One region of the Rhodococcus sp. NPDC056960 genome, then DNA from elsewhere that is predicted to be linked to it. Evidence: riboswitches for the same ligand, from Rfam matches in the RefSeq annotation. Region 1 holds a riboswitch; the other holds the start of a gene.
What was found. A riboswitch is a leader RNA that binds a small molecule or an ion and turns the genes downstream of it on or off. The one in region 1 is predicted to bind S-adenosylmethionine.
Positions count from the first base shown of each region.

Region 2: another riboswitch for S-adenosylmethionine. It lies ahead of ACFTWF_RS18600 (aminotransferase class V-fold PLP-dependent enzyme); the one in region 1 lies ahead of ACFTWF_RS06745 (putative leader peptide).

Region 1 covers NZ_JBHURF010000003.1:319,170-323,492, forward strand. The annotation lists gene ACFTWF_RS06730 (LppA family lipoprotein) at 1-344, shown strand, start outside; gene ACFTWF_RS06735 (HAD-IIA family hydrolase) at 366-1,151, opposite strand; gene ACFTWF_RS06740 (sulfite exporter TauE/SafE family protein) at 1,228-1,995, opposite strand; SAM riboswitch class I at 2,207-2,303, shown strand; gene ACFTWF_RS06745 (putative leader peptide) at 2,311-2,385, shown strand; gene ACFTWF_RS06750 (amino acid ABC transporter permease) at 2,615-3,523, shown strand; gene ACFTWF_RS06755 (amino acid ABC transporter ATP-binding protein) at 3,520-4,302, shown strand.
Region 2 covers NZ_JBHURF010000011.1:29,139-33,461, reverse strand. The annotation lists gene ACFTWF_RS18610 (hypothetical protein) at 1-321, opposite strand, end outside; gene ACFTWF_RS18605 (putative leader peptide) at 371-439, opposite strand; gene ACFTWF_RS18600 (aminotransferase class V-fold PLP-dependent enzyme) at 468-1,763, opposite strand; SAM riboswitch class IV at 1,815-1,929, opposite strand; gene ACFTWF_RS18595 (purine-cytosine permease family protein) at 2,659-4,140, shown strand; gene ACFTWF_RS18590 (TetR/AcrR family transcriptional regulator) at 4,169-4,323, shown strand, end outside.

The DNA.
Region 1 (4,323 bases):
TCGGCGAGGCCGCCGCCGCGATTGCCCCCGGCACGCAATGGCGGTGGCACCGGGAACGCAGCCAGGGCGGGGGATGCCCGGGACCGTACGCGTACACGGACGGGCTCTCCGTCACCACGCAGGCGTTGCTGTCCGACCTCCCGATCGGCGACACCGAATGGCCGGCGGTGCTGGCCGCGGCACGTGCGATCGCCGCCGAGGCCGGAATGAGCCGACTCCACGTTCACGTCGACCGGCCCGGACACCACGACGTCACGTTGTCCAGCGACGACGGGAACCGGATCACCTTAGGGACATCCGAGGCGGCGTCGATCCGGGGCATCACCGGCTGCCGCCGGTCGTGAGTACTTGTTAACGTCCGGCGGTTAAGAAGTACTCACGGGCGGCGAAGCCGCAAAGGGATCCGACGTGCGGCCGACGAGATCGGCGACGGATTTGAGGACCGCGGTGGGGCGGTAGGGGAACAGTTCCACCGAATCGCGCGTCGAGATGCCGGTGAGTACGAGGATGGTCTGCAACCCGGCCTCGAGGCCGCAGACGATGTCGGTGTCCATGCGGTCGCCGATCATCAGCGTGTTCGCGGAGTGCGCGCCGATGGCGCGGAGCGCCGAGCGCATCATGAGCGCGTTCGGCTTGCCCACGTAGTACGGGTCGCGACCGGTGGCCCGGCTGATCAGTGCCGCAACGGATCCCGTGGCCGGAAGCGAACCCTCCCGTGAGGGTCCGGTGGGGTCGGGGTTGGTGGCGATGAAGCGAGCGCCCCTCTCCACCAGACGAATTGCGGTGGTGATGGCCTCGAACGAGTAGGTGCGGGTCTCGCCCAGAACCACGTAGTCGGGGTCGTTCTCGGTGAGGACGTACCCGATGTCGTGCAACGCGGTGGTGAGCCCCGATTCGCCCACGACGTACGCGCTGCCGCCCGGACGCTGGTTCGCGAGGAATGTCGCGGTGGCCAGCGCAGAAGTCCAGATCGATTCCTCGGGAATGTCCAGGCCGGTGCGGAGAAGTCGGGCGCGGAGATCGCGTGGCGTCCGGATCGAATTGTTGGTCAGGACGATGAAGGGGGTGCCGGATTCGCGGAGTTCGGCCAGGAACAGGTCGGCTCCGGGAACCAGGTGCTCTTCGTGGACGAGGACGCCGTCCATGTCCATCAGGTATGTCCAGCCCGGGTGCTCTACTTCGTTGCTCACCGACCCAGTATGAGGGAGCGGGAGGAGGCATGCGCGACTATGCGAGCAGCCGGAACAGTCCGATGAGGCCGACGACGACGATGGTTCCCCGTAGCGCGGTCGGCGACAGCCGGCGACCGTAACGGGCGCCGAGGACACCGCCGAGCAGCGAGCCGACCGCGATGAGGCCGGCGGCCGCCCAGCTGATCCGGTCGAAGGCCACGAGCGTGTACGCGGTCGCGGCCACGACGTTGACGATCAGCGACAGCAGGTTCTTCGCGCCGTTCATCCGCTGCAGGCTCTCGGGCAGGATCGCGCCCATCACCCCCATCAGGAGGATGCCCTGCGCGGCGGTGAAGTATCCGCCGTACACGCCCACGGCGAACGTGCCCGCAGTGAGCAGGCCGAGGCGCGTCGCGCTCAGGCCCGCCTCGTGGCTGCCCCGCTGCTTGGCCCACGCCTGGATCCTCGGTTGCAGCACCACCAGGATCAGGGCGAGGATCAGCAGCACCGGGACGACGAGTTCGAACACCGTCTCGGGTAGATGCAGCAGCAACCACGAGCCGAGAATTGCACCGGTCAGCGACGCCGGGATCTGCCATCGCAGCCGCGGTCCCTGCCCGGCCAGCTCTCGCCGGTATCCCCACGTGCCGGACACGCCGCCGGCCACCAGACCGATGGCGTTCGACATCGTCGCCGTCACCGGGGGGAACCCGAAGGCGACCAGGGTGGGGAAGGTGATGAGCGTGCCGCTGCCGACGATGGCGTTGATCGCGCCGGCGCCGACACCGGCTACCAGGATTGCGATGACTTCGAGTGGTGTCACCGAGGCGACGTTACAAGGGCCCGCGGCGGCCGGGCAGCCGGGTCGCACGACCGCGGCGATGCACCGCTCCGCGGCTGATTCAACCGCAATCCCCGGCAGATGTCAGCACTTCTGCGCACGGTGATTCTTGGTTCCTCCGAAACCATTTCCCCTGTGTTGCAGGGGAATACCTCGTGTTGACGGCGTGCGGGAAGGCGGCTAGTGTTCGCTTCAACCATCCAGAGCGACCGAGAGACCTGGCTCGTTGACGTCGCAGCAACCCTTCCGAATCTTTCGGGTGCGGGTGCTACCGCCGGGATCGATGGAAGGCAGCACATGAACTACCTCGCGCGCCCAGCATGGCGCAGACGGCACATCGACCTGTGCCGGACCACTTCCTGCCACTGTTGACGATCTCTCGCACCACGCTCACCAGGCGCGACGCCCGGTGAGCATCTGACGCGCGCCCGCAGAAGGCGGTAGACGCGCGCCTCGACTCGTCCCGCTCCAGGTGAAAGGCCGCCTCAGTGATGTCTGTTCCAAGTGGTGAGCGAACGTGAGCGCCCCCGTCCGGGCGCGATCGGCCGCACCCCTCGATTCCGCACCCTCCGGCGACGGTGACCGGCCCGAGGACGCGGCACTGGAAGTCGCGCGGAGGTGGCATCCGTGGCGGTGGGTCGTCAGCGTCGTCGTCCTGGTGCTGCTCGCGCAGTTCGTCCACGGTCTCGCCACCAACCCGGGGTGGGACTGGGCGACGTTCGCCAAGTACTTCACCGCCGGTTCCGTGCTGCAGGCGCTGTGGATGACGGTGAAGCTGACGCTGTGGGGGACGGTCCTCGGGTTCGCGCTCGGTGTGGTGCTGGCGGTCAGCCGCCTGTCGCACAACCCGGTACTGCAGGTGATCGCCTGGGTGTACATCTGGGCGTTCCGGTCGATCCCGCTGATCGTGCAGTTGCTGTTCTGGTTCAACATCACGTACCTGTATCAGACTCTGTCGCTGGGCATTCCGTTCGGACCCGGCTTCTTCACGTTCGAGGTCAACGGCGTCATCAGCGGCTTCACCGCCGCCGTTATCGGACTGGCCCTGCATCAGGCCGCGTATTCCGCCGAGATCATCCGCTCCGGCATCATCTCGGTGGACCACGGGCAGATCGAGGCGGCGCAATCGTTGGGCATACCCCGCCGGCGCCAGTTCTTCAAGATCGTTCTGCCCCAGGCCATGCGTGGCATCCTCCCGAACGCCGCGAACGAGGTGATCAGCCTGTTCAAGGGCACCTCGATCGTGTCGACGATGGCGATCGCCGAACTGTTCTACCAGGTACAGGTGATCTTCGGTAGGAACGGCCGCGTCGTGCCACTGCTGATGGTCGCGACGATCTGGTACATCATCCTGACCACGCTGTTGTCGATCGGCCAGTACTACGTCGAGCGGCACTATGCACGCGGATCGGCTCGGGCACTGCCACCGACCCCGTGGCAGAAGGTCACCCGGAAGTTCGCCGAGATCCGCGATGCCGGTGTCTCCGTACCGAGAGGTGCCACGAAATGACGGTCGACGCCCAGCCGGCGGAGTTCGCCGTGGAGGTGCGCGGAGTGCACAAGTCCTTCGGTGCACTCGACGTCCTGCAGGGCGTGGACCTGCTGGTCCGGAAGGGAGAGGTGACGGTGATCCTGGGCCCGTCGGGCTCCGGCAAGTCCACGCTGCTGCGCACCCTGAATCACCTGGAGAAGGTCGACCGGGGCACCATTCGCATCGACGGTGACCTGATCGGGTACCGGCGCAAGGGCGGCAAACTGCACGAACTGCGTGAGCGCGAGATCCTGAAGCAGCGGTCCCGGATCGGATTCGTGTTCCAGAACTTCAACCTGTTCCCGCATCTCACGGTGCTGGAGAACGTGATCGAGGCGCCGGTGTCGGCGCAGGGCCGTGACCGGGCCGCGGTCGAGGTGGAGGCGAAGGCACTCCTGGAGCGGGTCGGGGTGGGCGACAAGGCCCACGAGTACCCGCGACAACTGTCCGGCGGACAGCAGCAGCGGGTGGCGATCGCCCGGGCTCTCGCGCTGCGTCCGGCGGTGATCCTGTTCGACGAGCCCACCTCCGCGCTCGACCCCGAACTGGTCGGCGAGGTGCTGGCCGTCATCAAGCAACTGGCACGCGACGGCGCCACCCTCGTCATCGTCACCCACGAGGTGGGCTTCGCCCGCGAGGTCGCCGACACCGCCGTGTTCATGGACGCCGGCGTCGTCGTGGAACAGGGCCCGCCCGCACAGGTCATCGACAACCCGCAGCACGACCGCACCACGGCATTCCTCTCCCGAGTTCTCTGATTCACCACACCTGTTCCCCAC
Region 2 (4,323 bases), on a different contig from region 1:
TTCGGTGGCGATGAGCACCTCGAGGTCCACCAGGACGGTGACGCCGTCGGGGTTCCGGCCGTCCGCGACGAGTTCGGCGCGGATCCGTGCGCGTTGCTGCTGCGCCTCACGCAGATCGGACGCCCGGATCCGGACGACGTTCGGCGGGAACGATGTGAGGTCGAGCTGATCCGTCGAATCGGCGGTCAGGTCCACCCAGTAGTCGGCGCCGTTGACGGGCCGCGTGCCCACGGCGCCCTCGGCCGCCGGGTGGTGACCCGATCCGGTCAGTTCGACGGCGACGCGAAGGGGACGGGAAACGAAGGCATTGTCTCGAGACATTGGGGTTCCTCGGGAATGACGTGTGAATGAAACGGAGCCGGCAGAACGGTCAGCTCGAACACATACCCGAGGCGGTTCGGCACAGATCGACATGCCGACGGCACCAGTGAGCAATCATTGTGCTCCCAGCCTGCGATGCCATGGGGTCATACTAGCGCGTCCCGCGAAAACCGGGTCTCCGGCACCGGATTCCACTGTCCGCTCTCCTTGGCGTAGTCCCAGTTCCGACGACCGGCGACCAGGGTGCGCACGGCCTCGACCAGCCGATCCACGTCTGCCGAGCAACTGCCGAGCCCGACACTCACCCGGACGGCGCCGCCGGGCCGCCCGAGGCGTCCCAGCAGCGGATGCGCGCAGAAGCGGCCGTCGCGCACTCCGATGCCGTGCTCGGCGGACAGGTAGGCGGCGATCTCCCCCGGCTCGAAGCCGTCGATCGTGAACGTCACGATTCCGACCGTGTCGGGGGCGTCCGACCACAGCCGCAGGAACTCCAGTCCGTCGACGCAGCCCAGTCCGTCGTGGAGCCGGGCGGTGAGCGCGGCCTCGTGTTCGGCCACGGTGCCGAAGTCCAGCGCGGACAGCGCGTCGCACGCGGCAGCGAGGGCCGCGGCACCGAGCACGTTGGGGGTGCCTGCCTCGTGCCGGGCAGGGGCGGGCGCCCACTGGGTGGATTCGACGGTCACGTTGCGCACCGCTCCGCCGCCCGCGAGGTAGGGGTCGGCGGCGTCGAGCCAGTCCCGGCGGCCCACCAGCACACCCGCGCCGAACGGGGCGTACAGCTTGTGCCCGGAGAACGCGAGATAGTCGACACCGCATTCCGCGAGGTCGATGCGGCGGTGCGGCGCGAGTTGCGCGGCGTCGACGAGAATCCTTGCACCGCAACGATGTGCAACCTCGGCGAGCGCCGCGATCGGCAGCACTTCACCGGTGACGTTGGAAGCGCCCGTCACCGCGAGCAGGGCGGTGGGCTTCGAGCACAGTTCCGCGACGAGCAGCCGGACGGTCTCGGTCAGTGTGTCCGCAGCCCGCACGACGCGAGAGCCCTTCCACGGCAACAGATTCGCGTGGTGTTCGATGTCGAGGACCACGGTGCTGCCGGGAACGCATCCGGCGAGCAGATTCAGCGAGTCGGTCGTGTTGCGGGTGAACACCACCACCTGGTCGTCGGTCGCACCGACGAACCGGGCAACGGAGTCGCGGGACTTCTCGTAGCAGTCGGTCGAGATCCGCGACGCGTAGCCGGCGCCGCGGTGCACGCTCGAATAGGTGGGCAGCAGCGCCGCGATGCGGTCGGTGACCTGCGCCAGGGCAGGGGCGCTGGCGGCGTAGTCGAAGTTGACGTAGGTGCAGTCGCCCCCCTGCACCAGCGGAACCCGCAGGTCGGAGCCCGAAACCTGGGCCAGCGGGGCAACACACACGTCGGCGGTCAATACAGCAGTCATCACGACATCCCTCGTAGTCAGGGACTCGTCGCAGGGTCGGTGCCCTCTCAGAGTCCGCGCTTGCCGGGTTCGGTGTGAACCTCAGCCTGGTCGTCACCCGGAGCACCCCGCCGCGGTGGAGGGTTGCCGACCAGCTAGCCGGGGCTTGACGCTGGTACTCGTGACCTGTTTCGAAGATTGCAGGATCGGCGCGCAGTTGTCAACCCGAAAGCCGGGAGGGCCCGGGGCCGCAGAGGTGAACTCGCGTCGGCGAGGCGTCACCCCGAGGAGCGGGGCCAGCCGATTCGCAATCGGGTTGAGGTCCAGATTGTTCGGGTCCGCCTTCGGTTTCGAATCCCACGGCTGGACGGCGGAGGGGTCGCTGCTGCGGAGCCGATCCGCGAGCACGTCCAGGTCGGCGCCGAAATCCTCGATCGCCGAACACTGTTCGGACCGCGTCGCCAGTACCGTCCGGCTGTCGTGCACCAAAGCCACTGCCCGGTAGAGTAATTCGGCACCGGACTCCGACAGCCCAGACAGCGCGACCGCGAGCGGCCGGAGGTCCTGCCCCCTGCCGTCGAACGCTGCGCCGAGTTCCGTCACGACGTTGTGCGGCGCACCGCCCACCCTCCGTGCCAGATGAACCGGGCGCCCTCCCGGCTGCGGCGAGCCGGGACCGGTTCGCGGAACGACGGTTGACGTCGGCGGCAGACACGGGCACTCCGATGACGAAGAAATACATGAGATGAATGGTCACACTCATATCCAGCCCGAACTCGTCAGCTGCGCAAACTCCGCACCGTCGCCGATGTCGCACGCCATTCGCCGGTCTTGACTGAATTTTCAGTTTGGAATATCTTCGATACCCATCAGGACGTGATGACGGTCACCTCCGCCACCGAAAGTGAGGTCCGCAGTGTCCACGAATCTCGACCCGACGACGCCCCTCGACGACACCGCCCCCTCCCCACCGGAGGACCGTTTCGGACACGTCGAGACGATCGGCGTGGAGTACATCCCCGAATCGGAACGCGATTCGCGACCGCTCAACATGCTCGCCGTGTTCTTCGGCGGCAATCTGGCGTTCTCGGTGATCGTGTTCGGCTGGCTCCCCATCACATTCGGTCTCGGTTTCGGCAGCGCGGTCGCGGCCAGCGCGGTCGGCATCGGGCTCGGCACCCTCCTCATCGCCCCGCTGTCGCTCCTGGGCCCGCGCACCGGCACGAACAACACCGTGTCCAGTGGCGCGCACTTCGGAGTCAGCGGGCGGATGATCGGCTCCGGCCTCACCCTGCTGTTCGCCCTCGCCTACGCGGCGATCGCCGTGTGGACCTCGGGTGACGCGCTGATCGCCGCCGCGCACCGGCTGCTCGGCACCCCGATCGACAACGGCATGCTCGCGCTCGGCTACGGCATCATCGCCGCCGAAATCGTCGCCGTCGCGCTGTTCGGCCACGGCACGGTGGTCGCGCTCCAGAAGTTCGTGCTGCCCGTCGTCGCCGCGCTCCTGCTCCTCGGCGTGTTCGCCTTCGGTGGGCACTTCCACGGCGCGGGCGGGGGCGGCGACTATCTGCTCGGCGGATTCTGGCCCACCTGGATCCTGGCCGTGGTGCTGGCCGTCGGCGGCCCGCTGTCGTATGCCCCCACCCTGGGCGATTACAGCAGGCGGATCTCCCGCGTCCGGTTCTCCGACCGTTCCATTGTCGCGGCGACCATGGCCGGCATCTTCTTCGGACTGTTCCTCACCGCGGCGTTCGGGTCGTTCACCGCCTCGACGTTCACCACCCTCAGCGACTCCTACGTCGCCGACCTCGTCGCGGAGGCGCCCGGCTGGTACGTGCTGCCGATCGTCCTCGTCGCCCTGGCGGGCGGCCTCGGGCAGGGCGTCCTCAACGTCTACGCCAGCGGGCTCGACCTGGAAGCGCTGATCCCCCGGTTGCGACGCGTGCACACCACCCTGATCACGTCGGCGCTCGCCGTCGCACTGCTCTACATCGGCGTCTTCGTGGTCGACGCCGTGGATTCCATCACCGCGATGACGTTGGTGCTCAACGGTTTCGCCGCACCCTGGGTGGCGATCAACGTAGCCGGGTTCCTGGTGGCGCGGCGAGGTCGGTACGACCCCGTCGACCTCCAGGTCTTCAACCTCGGCCATAGGGGTGGGCGGTACTGGTTCACCGGCGGATGGAACCTGCGCGCCGTCATCCCCTGGGCGGCCGGATCCCTGTTCGGCGTTCTCGCCGTCGACACGTCGCTGTACTCGGGGCCCCTTGCCGACATCGCGCACGGTGTCGATGTCAGTCTTGTCGGATCGTCGGCCATCGCCGTGGCCGGCTACCTCGTCGCGCTGCGACTGTGGCCCGAACACGTGGCCCCGGTCGAGGCGCCGACACCCTGAGACGGCACGAATCGAAGGAGATTTCCCGATGAGCGAGCGACGCGACGCGATTCTGAAGGCCAGCGCAACGGCCATCGCCCAACGAGGCATCCGCGGGCTTCGCGTCAACGATGTCGCGGAAGTCGCAGGCGTGTCGCCGGGCCTGCTGTACTACCACTTCAAGGATCGCATCGGCCTCCTCGA